Regions from separate parts of the Halopseudomonas sp. L-58 genome, predicted to be linked through region 1. Evidence: predicted binding sites of a transcription regulator. Region 1 holds the regulator's gene; each other region holds the start of a gene.
The links. Region 1 encodes FliA, which starts transcription of late flagellar genes. Its sites were predicted from a motif close to CTAAAGTTTNNNNNNNNNNNGCCGNTAA; they were not measured.
Positions count from the first base shown of each region.

Region 2: a site for FliA is predicted at 1,895-1,922, ahead of AC13EY_RS06985 (methyl-accepting chemotaxis protein). Genes of this name have one in related genera too.
Region 3: a site for FliA is predicted at 1,540-1,567, ahead of AC13EY_RS08730 (methyl-accepting chemotaxis protein). Genes of this name have one in related genera too.
Region 4: a site for FliA is predicted at 1,664-1,691, ahead of flgM (flagellar biosynthesis anti-sigma factor FlgM). Genes of this name have one in related genera too.

Region 1 is NZ_JBSXON010000028.1:39,144-43,175, forward strand. It holds gene AC13EY_RS01770 (protein phosphatase CheZ) at 1-480, opposite strand, end outside; gene AC13EY_RS01775 (chemotaxis response regulator CheY) at 508-885, opposite strand; gene AC13EY_RS01780 (RNA polymerase sigma factor FliA) at 1,107-1,844, opposite strand; gene fleN (flagellar synthesis regulator FleN) at 1,841-2,668, opposite strand; gene flhF (flagellar biosynthesis GTPase FlhF) at 2,701-4,032, opposite strand, start outside.
Region 2 is NZ_JBSXON010000051.1:36,704-40,735, reverse strand. It holds gene AC13EY_RS06995 (YcgL domain-containing protein) at 112-405, opposite strand; gene rnd (ribonuclease D) at 402-1,523, opposite strand; gene AC13EY_RS06985 (methyl-accepting chemotaxis protein) at 2,003-3,421, shown strand; gene AC13EY_RS06980 (ComEA family DNA-binding protein) at 3,484-3,762, opposite strand; gene AC13EY_RS06975 (O-succinylhomoserine sulfhydrylase) at 3,914-4,032, opposite strand, start outside.
Region 3 is NZ_JBSXON010000057.1:8,155-12,186, forward strand. It holds gene AC13EY_RS08715 (DUF2897 family protein) at 1-111, shown strand, start outside; gene AC13EY_RS08720 (DUF2058 domain-containing protein) at 196-723, shown strand; gene rloA3 (retropepsin-like aspartic peptidase RloA3) at 757-1,380, opposite strand; gene AC13EY_RS08730 (methyl-accepting chemotaxis protein) at 1,649-3,283, shown strand; gene AC13EY_RS08735 (Na+/H+ antiporter family protein) at 3,818-4,032, opposite strand, start outside.
Region 4 is NZ_JBSXON010000029.1:47,322-51,353, forward strand. It holds gene AC13EY_RS02055 (chemotaxis protein CheV) at 1-770, opposite strand, end outside; gene flgA (flagellar basal body P-ring formation chaperone FlgA) at 992-1,588, shown strand; gene flgM (flagellar biosynthesis anti-sigma factor FlgM) at 1,730-2,056, shown strand; gene AC13EY_RS02070 (flagella synthesis protein FlgN) at 2,137-2,595, shown strand; gene AC13EY_RS02075 (flagellar brake protein) at 2,716-3,417, shown strand; gene AC13EY_RS02080 (MFS transporter) at 3,414-4,032, opposite strand, start outside.

The DNA of each region.
Region 1 (4,032 bases):
TTCGGTCTGCTCAAGGAACTCGCCTACCCGGCGGTAGAGGTCGCGAAACTCGTCCGCCGCCATCTCCCGACGCTGCAGCCGCTGCCAGTCTGACTTGAGGGCGTTCGCCTGCTGCCCCAGATCAGCGACCTTGGGCACGCTGGCCTCGACCAGATCCATGGTCCGGTTGGCCGCCTTGTCGGTCAGCTGAACCACATAGTCCAGCCGGTCAGAGGCATCGGATATCTTGGAAGTATCGTTGTCACCACCCAGCGCGTGGGTCGTGTCGATCTGAAAATTGACGATGGCATTGTGCAACGCGCGGGTGAGCTGCCCCACCTCGTGATAAAGACCACGGTCGCGTGCCTGATTGATGGCATGAATGACCAGCAACGCTTCACCGAAGTTGCCGCTCTCAAGGTGACCAACCAGCTGGTGCGCATTGTCCTTCAGCGAATGCTCGAATTCCTGAGCGGTCGCCTGGCCGGGATCCTTACTCAAAGCCATAACCTGTACCCCGGTTGATTATTATTTAGCCTGAACTCGCTCAAAGATTTTTTCGATCTTTTCTTTCAAGGCCTGAGCCGTAAACGGCTTGACCACATAGCCATTGACGCCCGCCTGCGCGGCTTCAATGATCTGATCTCGCTTGGCCTCGGCCGTTACCATCAGCACCGGCAGGTGCTTGAGCCGCTCGTCGGCCCGCACAGCGCGTAACAGGTCAATGCCGCTCATGCCGGGCATGTTCCAGTCAGTCACCAGAAAATCGAAACTGCCGCTCTGCAGCATCGGCAACGCGGTGTTGCCGTCATCGGCTTCGGCTGTGTTGGTAAACCCAAGGTCGCGCAACAGGTTCTTGATGATGCGCCTCATCGTCGAAAAATCATCAACGATGAGAATTTTCATATTCTTGTCCAAGTCGACCTCCGTACAAACCAGGGAATGTGCAGGCCTGCACCCCAAAAACCCATCGCAAATAACCAATCAAGCCGCAAAAGAAGCTCTGATCAATCAGCTGGAAGCCAGCAGGCTGATCGGATGCACCCTCGAAAACGCCACCTGGACGTCCGGCCCGAAGCCACTACCTGTCGAGCAATCCGAGCATTGTCCGGATGTTGACGACAAAATCAATCATTTCGCCAGCTCATCAGCTTCGAGCGCAACCTAGCAGCACATTGACTGTGCAACTGACTGACCCTGGATTCACTGACACCCAGCACGGCGCCGATCTCCTTGAGGTTAAGCTCCTCATCGTAATAAAGCGACAGCAGCAGTCGCTCGCGCTCGGGCAACGTGTCGATTGCCGCGATCAAAGCCGCTCTGAAACGCTCATCCTGCAGCCCGGACGCCGGTTCCTCGCCGCCCTGCACATCTGCCGGCGCACCCGACTCAAGCAGATCATCAAAGCTGAACAACTTGCTGCCGGCGGTATCACTGAGAATCGTATAGTACTCTTCCAGGCTCATCTCCAGCTCGGCGGCAACTTCGTGATCCTTGGCGTCACGCCCGAGCCGCGCCTCGACCGCGCGCATCGCATCACTGACCATCCGCGTATTGCGGTGTACCGAGCGTGGCGCCCAGTCGCCCTTGCGCACCTCGTCCAGCATCGCACCGCGAATGCGGATGCCGGCATAGGTTTCGAAACAGGCGCCCTTGCCGAAGTCGAAATTGCGGGAGGCTTCCAGCAGCCCGATCATACCGGCTTGCATTAGATCCTCCACCTGCACACTGGACGGCAGCCGCCCCAGCAGGTGGTAGGCAATTCGCTTTACCAGCGGCGCATACTGCTCGACGAGTCGATCCTGCTCACCGCGAGAACTCTGTGCTCGTGTATACATGCTCAATCCGCCAGCCTGTGCTGTCATAGGCCAGACCCAGTCGGTTGCACCAGACGTTCGACGAAGAACTCCAGGTGTCCTCGCGGGTTGGCCGGCAGCGGCCAGGCATCAACTTTCTGTGCAATGGCGCGAATTGCCAGCGAGGCCTTGCTGCGCGGAAAAGCTTCAAACACCGCGCGCTGCTTTTGCACTGACTTGCGCACCGCCTCATCAAACGGAACGGCTCCGACATACTGAAGTGCAACGTCAAGAAATCGATCCGTCACCTTGGCGAGCTTAGCAAACACCATGCGGCCCTCCTGCGGCGTGCCGACCATATTCGCCAGCACGCGGAATCGGGTCATCCCGTAATCACGGTTGAGCAGCTTGATCAGGGCGTAGGCATCGGTAATCGACGTTGGCTCGTCACATACCACGACGAGCACCTCCTGCGCCGCCCGCACGAAGCTGACTACCGAATCACCAATGCCGGCCGCCGTATCGACGATCAGCACGTCGATATTGTCACCGATCTCGCTGAACGCCTGAATCAGGCCGGCATGCTGCTGGTGGTTGAGGCTCACCATGTTGGCGGCCCCCGAGGCGGCCGGCACAATACGAACGCCGCCGGGGCCGGTGACCAGAACGTCACGCAGATCGCACTTGCCCTCCAGCACGTCGGCCAGCGTTGCCTTTGGCTTGAGCCCCAGCAGCACGTCAACGTTGGCGAGACCAAGGTCAGCGTCGAGCAGCACAACGCGCCGTCCCATCTCCGCCAGAGCAAGGCTGAGATTCACCGACACGTTGGTCTTGCCGATGCCACCCTTGCCCCCGGTGACCGCGATTACCTGAACCGGATGTTTGCTGCCCATCTGCGCTGATTACCTTAATCCTGTGAAATTGCTTAACTGGCCCGCTGGCTGTTCATCATACCGGCAAATACGTCGGCCATGGTCTGATCTGCCGGCGCATCATTACCAGCCATACTAACTGCACGACTCACCAGCTGATGCCCAACGGCACGACTGATATCGTCGGGAATGCGCTGGCCATCTGCCAGATAGGCTACCGGCAAACCCTGCTCCATCGCCAGCCCCAGCGACTCACCGAGCGTTGCGGCCTCGTCCACTTTCGTCAGAATGCAGCCCGACAGACCGCACACCTTGTAAGTATGGTAGGCCGCTTTCATGACTCGGTGCTGGCTGGTCGCCGGCAGCACCAGCAGATTGCGTACCCGACGCCCCTGACTGGCCAGGGTGTCGAGCTGGCCGCGCAGGTAGGGATCGTTGGCCTGCAGACCGGCGGTATCAATCAGAACCAGGCGCTTGCCGGCGAAATCGGCCAGCACGTCATTGAGATCCTGCTGTTCATCTACCACCTTGACCGGCACATTGAGAATGCGGCCCAGGGTGCGCAACTGTTCGTGCGCGCCGATACGATAGGTATCCATGGTGACCAGAGCAACGTGCTGACTGCCGTGCTTGAGCACGTAACGCGCAGCGAGCTTGCCCAGCGTAGTCGTTTTGCCGGCACCGGTGGGGCCGACTAGCGCGATCACGCCGCCGGCATCGAGCGGCTCTTCGCGCAGCACCGGCACACGATGCGCCAGATAGGCCAGCAGCATGCGCCAGGCCTGACGTGGATCACTCACGTCAGAAACCTGACGCAGCAGATCCTGACTGACCTCGGCCGGCAAGCCCATCTGGGTCAGACGGCGCCAGAGACCGGCCTGTTTCGGCTTGTGCTGATTGAGCTGCCCCCAGGCCAGCCCCCCCAGCTGAGACTCCAGCATTTCCCGCAGCCCGGCCAGTTCGGCGCGCATGGCGCTGAGGCTGGCATCTTCAACGGCCGCTGCCGCCGGCGAGCGCTCCGCAGCAGGCCGGCTGGCTGCAGCCGGCGCCGCCGGCTCAACCGGCTCCTGAATCAGCCGATCCAGCAGATCACGGGCCTCCACAGAACCCTGGCGAGCCGCGTGGCGCATGCTGTCACCAAACAGCTGACGATTGACCAGCGGCTGATCGTGGGAGGCCATCTCGCCCACCTCCAGCTCGGCGCGCGCGGCAACGATGCGCTCCTGGGTCTTTTTCAATTCAGCATCCAGACCCGGTGTCGGTGCCGTCAGACGGGGCGCCTCGTAGTCCAGCGCAGCGGTCAGCTCAACGCCACCGGCCACCCGGCGATTGGCGATGATCGACGCATCAGCGCCCAGCTCATCGCGAACCAGCTTCATCGCCTG
Region 2 (4,032 bases), on a different contig from region 1:
TCGTTTTGCGATTTGCCCTCCCAAGCACTCCAGGGCTTGTCGGAGTCCCGGAAACAAAAACGCCGTCACTGTTACGACGGCGTTTTTGCAGGGAGCACTCAACCAGGATAGCTACACCGGGTCATTCCGATTCAGCAACTCCGGCGGCAGATGCTGAATATAGTCATCTTCCTGCGGCGGCATTTGCAGGTGAAAGCCCTGCTCTTTCAGGTTTTGCAACACAGTAAGGATGTCTTCCTGAGCCAGCTTACGCTCCTCGTGCAACACCAGATCCATCGCATGCTCACCCCGCCCGAACAACTGCAGCAACGCCTCGGGCAGTTCGCTCAAGCCCTTTTCCCGGGGCACATACAGGTACATGCCCTGCTTTTTCGTGCTCCGAAAGATCGAACACAACACTTTCATTCAGCTACCTCCACCGCACCGTTGGCGGCTTTCAACAATGCTTCACCCATCAGTTCCCGACGCCAGCCGGTCAACTCATCCGGCAGTCGATAAGGGCCGGAGGGATAACCCGTGCGTACCATGGCTTCAAGTACTTTCTTGCGCAGCATGATCTCGACTGCGATACCCCGTTTCTCGGCTTCATCCTGCCCAACCTTGCGCAACGCCTTGAGTAGCCGATTGGCAGCCGATGGCAATGGCTCGGGCAGCACCTCGGGATAGTCTGAGGGAGCAACTGCGCGGCCCTCGCGAATCAGCTGCAAGATGGTTTCACCCTCGTGGCGCACGGTCCGAGGATGCATGTCCTCAATGCGCGACAGCGCCTGCAGGGTATCGGGCTGGCGCTGCGCCAGCGGTACCAGCGTGCGTTCACGCAGCAAGCGGTTACGGGCGATGTCGCGAGCCCTGGACTCGCGTTCGCGCCAGGCCGCCAGCGGGCGCAAGATCGCCAGCTCGGCCGGTTTCAGCCGCCATGCCTGCTTGACTTGCAGATAAGCCTGCTCTGGCTCAATCATCTGGCCTGAGGCTGCGACCTGCTCAGCGGTGTCGGCAAACAGCCACTCGGCCACGCCGGCCTGGGCGATACGTGGCGCCAGAATCTGATAGAGCTCTGCCAGGTGCTGGGCATCACGGGCGGCATACTCAATCTGGGCCGGGCTCAGGGGCCGCTGCAGCCAGTCGGAGCGGGTCTCATCCTTGGGCAGATCGATATCCAGCAGCGCACTGACCAGTCGGGAGTAGCCCATGGAAAAGTCCATGCCGAGAAAGGCTGCCGCAAGCTGGGTATCGAACAGCGGCGCGGGCAACGTGCCGCACAGCCTGGAAAAGACCTCAAGATCCTCACTGCATGCATGCAGGACCTTGACTACAGAAGCATCCTCAAGCAGCGCGACAAAGGGCGTCCAGTCGCCAATACCCAGCGGATCAATGAGCGTGGCGCGCTCGCCATCGCCAATCTGGATCAGACCGGCAATCGGGTAAAATGTCTCGGTGCGAACAAATTCGGTATCAACGGCAACGAAGGGCAGCCGACGCCACTGGTCGCAGCAGCGTGCCAACTCGGCGTCATCATCAATCATTACGGGTTGCGTTAGCGCAGGGGTCATAAGCTGTCTTTTCTGGGGCCTTTTCCCGTCTGGTTCGCTCGCCTTGCAGCATCAAACATGCTCCCGGTCGGGTAGCGATCTGCAGTCCAGGACGCAGGCAATGGATTGTTCCCTTGGCAGGTCCCGCAGCGCCGCGCAGCTGACTATGATGCCAGCCTGAAGGATGAGCCGGCGCTTGCGTCACCCTCCGGCGGTTATACTGGCGGACCAGCCGTCACTGCCGAACAGGGCTTGACGCAAAAGCGGCTTCATCATGGTCATGGCGCACGGGAACAGACCCTGAAGTTGCGCGCAGTATAACCGAAGCGCCAGCGCCCTGCCGAAGCCTGTGTTACATACAACCCTTCAAGTTTGACCCGGATCAACCGATATATCAGAGTGACGGCACATACTGACGGCCCTGTGCCGCCTGCCAGTCAGGATCACCTGTTTCAACATGCTCTGGAGTATGCATGCAAGCCTTCAAGAACCTGCCACTGAAATACAAGTTCTGGGCAGTCAACGGTGTTGCTTTCGCAGCAACGCTGATGCTCGTACTGGTTGCCATCTGGGTCGAGCAACGCAGCATCGAACAGACCCGACAGGAACTGGCCGGCGTGCTTGCCGGCGAACAACCCTCCGACGGCAAGGTGCACGGCCTGAGCTGGATCACAGCACCGACTGCCGCACAGACAGAGCCAGGGCGCTGGCTGGAGGCCTCCAGACTCGGCATTGCCGAAGATCGCTACATTGGCGCCTGGTCAGCCGTAGAGGGCCGCGCTCTGGCCGTGGAACGGCAGGGCTTCACCGCGCTGTTACTTGAACGCGCGCCACTCTATGCGATCGTGGTGGCAGCGCTGATGCTGATGGTGCTGTTCTTCTCGCAACTGCTGATTCTGTTCATCACCCGCCATATCATCACCCTGCGCGACGTCATGCTGGCAGTGGAAAGCACCGGTGACCTGACACTGCGTGCGCCTGGCAGTGCGCGCGATGAAGTCGGCTCGATGGCCCGAGCCTTCAATGCCATGCAGGAGTCCCAGCAGGCCGTCGTCGGCTCGGTACGCCAGGCGGCACTGGAACTGGATCAGCGTGCCCGCGGACTGGCCGAGACCATGACCCGTATGCGCGACGGCATGATAGTGCAGCAGGGAGAGACTGATCAGGTCGCCGCCGCCGTTAACGAAATGAGTGCGACGGTACAGGATATTGCCGGCAGCACCTCGATTTCCCGTGATCAGTCCAGTCAGGCCAATGCTCTCGCCATTCAGGGCCGGGACAAGGTACAGCAGGTTCGCAAGACCATCGCAGGCCTGGTCACCAGCATCGACCGCTGCACCGAGCACATGCACCAGCTGTCAACTCACAGTCAGGAAATCAGCGGCGTAGTGCGGGTAATTCGCGAGATTGCCGAACAGACCAACCTGCTGGCCCTGAACGCGGCAATCGAGGCAGCACGTGCGGGTGAGTCTGGTCGCGGATTTGCCGTCGTCGCAGACGAGGTGCGCGCCCTGGCCCAGCGCGTTCAGCACTCTACCGATGACATTCAGCGCATGATCGAAGCCCTGCAGACCGGCACCGAGGTAGCTGTCGAGGATATGCAGGCCAGCGCCGGGCTGACCCATGACTCGGTCCAGCAGGTTGAAGATGCCGGTGAGTCTCTGCAGGATATCGCTGCGGCCGTCAGTCAGATCAGCGAGGGCAACAGCGAAATCGCATCGGCGGTCGAGCAGCAGAGCCTGGCAGCGGATGCCATTACCCAGAGCGTGGTCGAAATCAGGGACGTGACCGAACGTACCGTAGAACAGACCGCGCACAGTGCCGACACCAGCGACCAGCTGGCTCGACTGGCCCATCAGCTGACCGAAGCGGTCAGCAAGCTCCGCACCTGAAACAGAGGCGGCGCCTTGCGGCGCCGCTCTGCCATTGCCCGGAAACACCAACCCGGGCCTATTTACTCAAGCACAATCCGCCCCTCGTTATTCGCCAGCGTGCTGGCGCCAATCCCCTTCACTTCGGCCAGCGAAGCTACCGACCCGAAAGCACCATGCTCCTCGCGGTAGGCAACGATAGCGTCAGCCTTGGCCTGCCCTACCCCCTGCAGCACCTCGGCGATCTCTGCCGCGCCGGCGGTATTGATATTGACCGTTGGTACAGACACTTCCTGAGCCCAGGCGGGAGATACCAGCCAGAGACTGAGAACAACACCCAAGATGCTAATCCAGTGACGCATTTTCCATCCTCCATATATGTGAGAAGTGCCGCACTGAAGGAACACGGCTTCAGCACTATCCCTGCGGCATGGAGGACGCTAAAACAAAAAGGCCGGAGAGCTGCTAACTCTCCGGCCTTGATGTGACGAAGCACGCAACTGCGCAGACAACTCAGCTCTGGGCGTCGAATCCGCGCTGCAGATCGGCCTTGATGTCCGCCAGGTCTTCCAGGCCGATAGCCAGTCGAATCAGCCCCTCACGGATACCCGCCGCTTCGCGTGCCTCGGCGC
Region 3 (4,032 bases), on a different contig from region 1:
TTGCTGCGGGACAACGCCGGCAGCAACCGTGTCAGCCCGGAGACACTGGCCAAGGTCAAGGCCCGCGAAGCGCAGCTCAAGGCTGAGGAAGCCGAGGAAGAAAAGCGCTGAACAACGCGGTAGACTATGCCGCTGATACGCCAGACTTCAACCAGGCGCCGTCGCGGCGCCTCATCTACACGACGCTGACAAACCATGGTCAATTCACTACAAGCTCAACTGCTCAAGGCCGGACTGGTCGACGAGAAGAAACTCAAGCAGGCGCAACGCGCCAAAAAGAAGGAAGCCAAGGCCCAGCCGGCTGGTGACGCTGGCCCCAGCGCCGCGCAAAAAGCCCGCGAACAAAAGGCCGAACGTGACCGCGAACTGAACCAGCAGCGCCAGGCCGAAGCCGCACGCAAGGCGGCCGAAGCCCAGGCCAAGCAGATGATCGAACAGAACGTGGTCGATCGCACCGGTGGCGAAACGCCCTATCAGTTCGTCAGCAAGAACAAGATCAAGAAGATCCACGTTACCGAGGACCAGTTCGGCCTGCTCAGCCGCGGTCGCCTGGGCATTACCCGGCTGTCAGGCGGCTTCGTGCTGATCCCCCTGGACATCGCCGAAAAAGTCCGCGAGCGCGCCCCCCACTGGCCTGTCCATGTTGCAGAAGTGAAGAAAGAAACGCCTGCAGAGGACGATCCGTACGCAGGATACGAAATCCCCGACGATCTGATGTGGTAAAGCAAATCGGCCGCCCAAGGGCGGCCGATTTGTTCAGGCGTCTACTTCCCCAGCCGGAGTCATCGGCTCGTTACCCGCCCCCTTCTCCTCACGATCGTGCTGTCGCTGACGCTCCTGATCGTAATCGGCCTCGGAACAACTGGGCTTGTGCATAAAGGTCTTTGAAACGTCGATCAGCCCCACATGCTCAATGGTGCGGCGGCCAATCAGCACCGGATAGTTCATGTCACCCCGGTCACGCAGGGAAAACTGCTCCTCGTAAACCCGGTCGCCCATGCAGATCGACATCTTGACCACCGGCCGGCGATCAGACCCACCCGCACCGCGCACCAGAATGCGGCGAAACACCGGGCGCTCAAAGTGCATGGTGACCATCTCGTCGGTGTCTGCATCACGCACCGGCACATCGTAGCGGACCCATTCGTGGCCCATGTGCTCGAACTCCTCGATATTGACCGCATGCATCGACGAGGTCAGTGCGCCGGAATCCACCTTGATCTTGACCGCCGTGTATTCAGGCAGAATGAGGCCCTTCTCGATCCACCCGACGACTCTGGGTCCGAACCGAACCGGCTCATCCGCCGCCGACACACCCGTTCCGGCCATGGCACACCACAGACCAACCGATAACGCTGCCACTTTCACTACTGACCGCATGAGATACCCTTACCTTGGTTGACCACCAGCCTTGCAGCCGGCGAAACAGAGCGTGCGACACCGCGCACCTTATAAGCAAAGATCACAAAAACAGATAACCCCTTGCAAGCCCGGCTCGCTTGCAGTCAAATCGCCAGCACGGATGACGGGAAAATACCGCTCAGGTTTTGACGTATTCAACCGATAACCTTAAGGCCACTGCGAACAGGATTCGTTGCCGGCACCACAAAAAAATAATAGACACAAGCACAAGGCGTGCGGAGGTTTCATGAAGCTGTTGCGCAACATTCGAATCAGTCAGCGAGTTTGGCTGATCATGATTATTGCCCTGGCCAGCACCCTGATGACAGAAGGGCTTTCGCTGTCCAACCTGCATCGGGAAATCCGCGACGGCGAAATCGTCAAGGCAACCCATCTGGTCGAGGTTGCGCATGATCTCATGGCCTTCTATCACCAGAAAGAGCTCAACGGCGAACTGACCGGCGAGCAGGCCCGCAAGGAAGCCCTGAGTGCACTGGCTGCGCTGCGCTACGACGGGAACGAATATTACTGGGTAAATGACATGAACAACATCATGATCATGCACCCGCTTGCTCCCCAGACAGTCGGCACCGACCTCTCCACCATGCGCAACCAGGAAGGCGTCAATGTCATCGCCGAAATGGTACGCAAGGCACGCAGCGAAGGCACCGCAAGCTTCCAGTACTCCTGGCCCAAACCGGGCGAGGAGGAAGGTTCACAGAAGATCGCTGCATTCAAGCATTTCAAGCCCTGGGACTACATGGTGGGCACAGGCATCTATGTTGACGCCATGCAGGCCAAATTCCGCGACGCGCTGATCAATTCACTGGTTGTCAGCGTCCTGGTGATTCTGGTCATGTTCATGCTGCTGTTTGTCATCGGCCGGAGCATTTCCCAGCCGCTGGACAAGATCGTCAACGCCATGCGCGGCATTGCCAGTGGCGAGGCCGACCTGACCCGCCGCCTGGACGACGACGCCCGCGATGAACTGTCGCAGATCGCCAGTTACTTCAACCGCTTCAACCGCAACCTGGCCGACATCATTGGCCAACTGGGTGACAGCGCGCGTCAACTGATCAGCTCCAGCCAGCAGCTGGACCAGATCAGCAACAACAGCCTGCGCGACATGAGCCGCCAGTCGGAACGCATGGAGCTGATGGCCACCGCCATCAACGAAATCACCTACGGCGTTCAGGACGTAGCCCAAAACGCCAACGCCGCCGCCCAGGAGGTAGAAAACGCCAACCAGGGCGCAGCCAACGGCCGCCAGCAGGTCGAACAGACCATCCATGAGATTCGCTTGCTGTCCGACAGCGTCAATACCGCCGTCCAGCATATGGAAACCCTGTCCAGCGATGCCCATGAAATCACCTCGGTACTGGATGTGATCCGCAACATCGCCGAGCAGACCAACCTGCTGGCACTCAACGCAGCCATTGAGGCGGCACGCGCCGGCGAGATGGGTCGCGGCTTTGCCGTGGTGGCCGATGAAGTGCGCAATCTGGCCCAGCGCACCCAGCAGTCGACCGAAGAAATTCACAATATGATCAGCAAGCTGCAGACCAATACCCAGACGGTCGTCGGCGTGATCAATGAAAGCAGCCGCCACTCTCAGGCGAGCGTAGACCAGGTGAACGAAGCCGGCGCGGCACTCGAACAGATTGCCCAGTCGATGCAGCAACTGGTCGCACTCAACGCCTCGATTGCCAGCGCAACCACCCAGCAGTCAACCGTGGTCGAAGACGTCAATCGCAACGTCACCGAAGCGGCGGAACTGGCCCGCGAGACCACCGACGGCGCCCGCGAAACCGCGCAGGCCGGTCAACATCTCGCCAGCCTGGGCCGGCAGATCGATGAGCTGGTGCGCCGCTTCAGAATCTGATTGGACTGCTGCAGCGAAAAAGCCCGGCCCGGATTCCCGGGCTGGGCTTTTTTGTGATTCATCGAGTCAGCCCGTGGGAATGCGACAAGGGCGTATTCCAGGGCAGTTAACCGAATACTCGAATGATCGAATGATCGAGTGTGCACCGGGGTTCGTCCCGTTTACGCGGGCGAGTAGCGCAGGGTTGGCAGGAAACAGGACGGCAGCCTGTCTGAGGCTCGCAGGGCCGAGTTCTGCCGGCCCCTGCCAAGCCGAGCAACGCAGCGAACCCGCAGGGCCGCGTAGCCGGGTGCCCGGGGGGATCGCCAAGGGGGGCTGGGCAAGCAGCCCCCCCCTTGGCTCGCCGTGAAGGCGAAATGGGGACTCGGTGGCAGCACAATGCTGAACAAATCAAACATCTGCTTGCGCGCCGCCTACCCCCTCGCATATCGCATCAGGAAACAGCACGACAGTTTTTGCCCCTGGCATTCCGCCAAGAACCACAAAAAAGCCCTGCCCGGTTTCCCGAGCAGGGCTTTTTTGCACCTCAATGCGTTACAGCACCATCACCGCAATCCAGCCGAAAATGATTAGCGGCAGGTTGTAGTGGATAAAGGTCGGCACCACGGTGTCCCAGATGTGGTTGTGCTGCCCATCCACGTTCAGACCCGCGGTCGGGCCGAGGGTCGAGTCAGACGCGGGGGAACCGGCATCACCCAGCGCCGCAGCAGTACCGACCAGAGCAACAATCGCCGCCGGGCTGAAGCCCA
Region 4 (4,032 bases), on a different contig from region 1:
GAATCGTTACGCACTTCAGCGGTCAGAGTGTAGCCATCCATCTCCGGCATCTCGATATCAGAGATCATCATCAGCAGAGACTGACTGACATCCTCACCCTGATCAGCCCTCGCCTTCAGCCAATCCAGTGCCTGGCGACCATCATTCAGCGCTACGATCTCGACACCGATTTCCTGCAGGCAACGCGCCACCTGTTTACGCGCAATCGATGAGTCGTCCACGATCAGAACCGTCCGGGCTCCTGCATCGGCCTGGGACTCCGCATCAATGACACCATCGGAAATCTTCTCGTTGGTGGGTACCACCTCTGCCAGCACCTTCTCCACATCGATAATCTCGACCATCTGATTATCAACCCGGGTGACTGCTGTCAGATAGTGCTCCCGACCGGTACCCTTTGGCGGCGGATGAATCTCGGACCAGTTCATGTTGACGATGCGCTCAACCGAACGCACCAGAAAGCCCTGCACCTTGTAGTTGTATTCGGTAATGATCACGAATGCTGTATCAAGGTTGTCCAGCCCGGGGCCGCCGGTGGCGCGATTGAGGTCAAGGATCGGCAGAGTGCCGCCACGGATGTGAGCTACGCCGCGAACGACTGGATGCAGCTTGGGCATCGCCGTCAGTCGAGGGCATTGCAGCACTTCCTTGACCTTGAAAACGTTGATGCCATACAGCTGATTGCCGGCCAGCCTGAACAGCAGCAGTTCGAGTCGGTTCTGGCCAACCAGCTGGGTTCGCTGATTGACTGAATCCATCACACCAGCCATGGACTGCTCCTCATGTTTGCATCGGGTGAAACGGCATGTTTCGTGCAGGCCCATCAGCAGACGACGTTAATCTGACGGACATCACCCAACTGTTTGTAGGTAATTGTATGCGTTTTATCACCGGGTGCGCGGTATTGGCGATATTTTTTTCCGCCCCCACACAGGCAAACCCGCTCATTGACCAACTTATCGGCGTGACCAGCCAATATCTTGAGCAGCAAGTGAGCGATTATGCGCAGACCCTGGGCGGCGACCCGCGCCATGAGGTTCGCATCAACAGGCTCGATCAGCGCCTGCGCCTGCCGATATGCGCCGAGGACGCCCTTTCGGCTCGTCTGGAGAGCCCGGACATCCCGATCGGCCGGGTCACCGTCAGGGTAACCTGTGACGGCCCTTCCCCCTGGCGGCTGTTTGTGCAGGCTCAGGTCAGCCTCTACCAGCAGGTAGTGGTAAGCAGCCGCCCGTTATCACGGGGCGGCGTCATCGGTGCGCAGGACATTCGCCTGGCCGAGCGTGATACCGGCCTGCTGAACAGCAATTACCTGCTCGACCCGGCCCAGGCTATAGGCATGCAGCTCAAGCGCAACGTCAGCGCCGATACCGTCCTGAGTCATACCCAGCTGGAGCAGAATCGGCTGATACAGCGTGGCGACAAGGTAGTCATCAGCGCCGGCAACAGCAGTGTCAACGTTCGGATGCCTGGAGAGGCGCTGGAAGATGGTACACTCGGCGCCCAGATTCGCGTGCGTAACACGCGCTCCAACCGGGTCATAAGAGCCCGGGTAACCGGCCCTGGACAGGTAGAAGCAGGAATGTGATCATGCGCGGCAACAGCTTTTTCCGCTTGCCGAGCGCTGCCTCTCACGCCGTGACGGTCTTCACACTATTTTTTCCTAAAGTTTTCCTTCCGGCTGCCGTTACAGCGGCTAGAGAAGATTTTACAGTTTGAGGAATTCATCATGGTCATCGACTTCAACTCGCCCAACGGCCCGAATGGCGCCGGTCGCAGCAGCCAGGCTGGCGGTGCGGCAGGCAAGCGTGAAGCAAGCTCGGTCAGCGAGTCTGGCACTCAGGCTGCGGCTAGCCAGGCCAAGTCGACAGAGAGCACGTCATCAGTCAACCTGAGCGCTCAAGCCCAGCAACTGCAGGCCATCGAAGAGAAGCTGCGCGAGCTGCCCGAAGTGGATAACGAGCGTATCAGCCAGATCCGGCAAGCCATTGCCGATGGCAGCTACAAGGCTGACAGCAGCCGAATTGCAGACAGACTGCTGAATCTGGAAAGCTGATAGCCAGTAGTCAGATATCGACACTGGCTGTACTCTTCGACTAACCCCGCCAAGGGGCAGCCTCAGTCAGGAGATAAGCCATGCACCTACTGCAAGAACGCTTCGAGTCGGCGGAACAGGACTGCCAGCGCTATCTGGACCTGCTTGAACAGGAACGCGACGCCCTGACCCGGCAGGACATGGCCATGCTCGAACCCCTGCTAGCCCAGAAGCGCAGCCTTGCAGACGCACTGGTTGTTCACGACCAGGCAATCAGGCACTACTGTCAGACCCACAACATTTCGCAAGATCAATTGGCCGCCCACATCGAGCAGGCGGGCGACCCCCAGCTCCAGCAGGGCTACCAGCAGTTCCTTGAGGCGCTGGCCAATTGCAAGCAGGCCAATGATCGCAACGCCCGCCTTGTTCACCACAGCCAGCACAGCACTCGCACCATGCTTGATCTGCTGCGCAATCAGGGCGAACCGGGTAGCGGCATCTATGATCAACTCGGCAATCGCAGCCGCTCCGGCATTACTCGAAACCTGAGCAAGGCCTGATCACGAATATCATTGCCGCCAACCTCGCGGTATAGTTGCGCCTGCTGTTACGAATCATAACGAGAAGCCGACGTGTCCAACCTGTTTTCACAAGAAACCGGCCCCCAGCCGCCCAGAGAGGTGCGCGCCCCCGTTGAGATAATTTCTCTGCTACGTACCCTGATGCAGGCTCGAGACGCGCTGACCATCAGCTTCACCGACCGGGCGCAAAAATTTCAAAGTTTCATCGTCAACGTCGATGCCGACAAGGGAACGATGTGGATTGACGAAATGATCCCCCGCGAGGGCGACCGCTACGCCAGTCAGGGCGAATCCTTCAGGATTGATGCCTGGCATGAAGGCATACACATGCGCTGGAGCTGCCCGGGCGCCAGTAAGGTCATGCTTGACGACGCTCCTGCTTACGCCTTTGCGCTGCCGGACGAGCTGATCTATCACCAGAAACGCGGCGCCTTCCGTGCCAGCGTGCGGCGTACTGCCGATATTGCCGTTGAAATAGCCGCTCCCGACCGGGATCGGCGCTTCACAAGCTACCTGATGGACCTGTCTGCCACCGGCTGCAAGGTGCGCCTGGAGGGCGACCGGAGCAAATCACTGAAGCCAGGAGAAGAGTACAGCAGCAGCGTGCTCCATCTGCCTGACGTCGGTCGTGTCAGCGTCACCGTTGAAGTTCGCCACGTCGTATTCCGAGAGGAAGCCAACGAAACCCACGCAGGCCTGATGTTCAAGCTGCAATCCGCGCAGGCCCAGCGCAGCATCGACCGCTTCGTCAACTATCTTCAGCGCGAAGCGCGGCGTCTCGAGAAGGAAGACCTGTTCTAGCCAGGTCGATGATCATCCTGATCAGCGTCGAGCCCGGAGTCTGCTGCCGCAGACTCCTCAACCACCACCTCGTCCTGCATCTGCTCGATTACCGCACTCTCCTCCACCCGGGGATCAATTGCGGCTGACAATGGGGAGCTGGCAAGGTTGCCGGCCGCCGGCATGAACTGCAGCGGCGCGGCCTCCACGAGATGATCGCCGGTGACTGCGGCAGACCGCACCCTGAAGACCAGAATGGCACTGCAGGCAGCCATAAATACGTAAAGCATACCGGGGCCCAGCCACTTCATAAGCCCTGAACTGACCAGCGGCCCCACGCTCGCACCCAGACCAAAGGTCACCAGCAACATCGCCGACAGCGGCACCCGATCATCCGGCTCAACATGGTCATTGGCCAGCGCCACAGCCATGGGATACAGGGTGAACACCATCAGGCCGAATATCGCCGTCATGAAAATCAGACCGCCGGCCGGCATCAGACCAATCGCCATGACCACCGACACTGCGGTCAGCACCATCGCACTCACCTGAATCAACTGGCTGCGATCAATCCGATCGGACAGCCAGCCGGCAGGCCATTGCGCCGCCAGCCCGGCACAAATGGTCACCGCCATG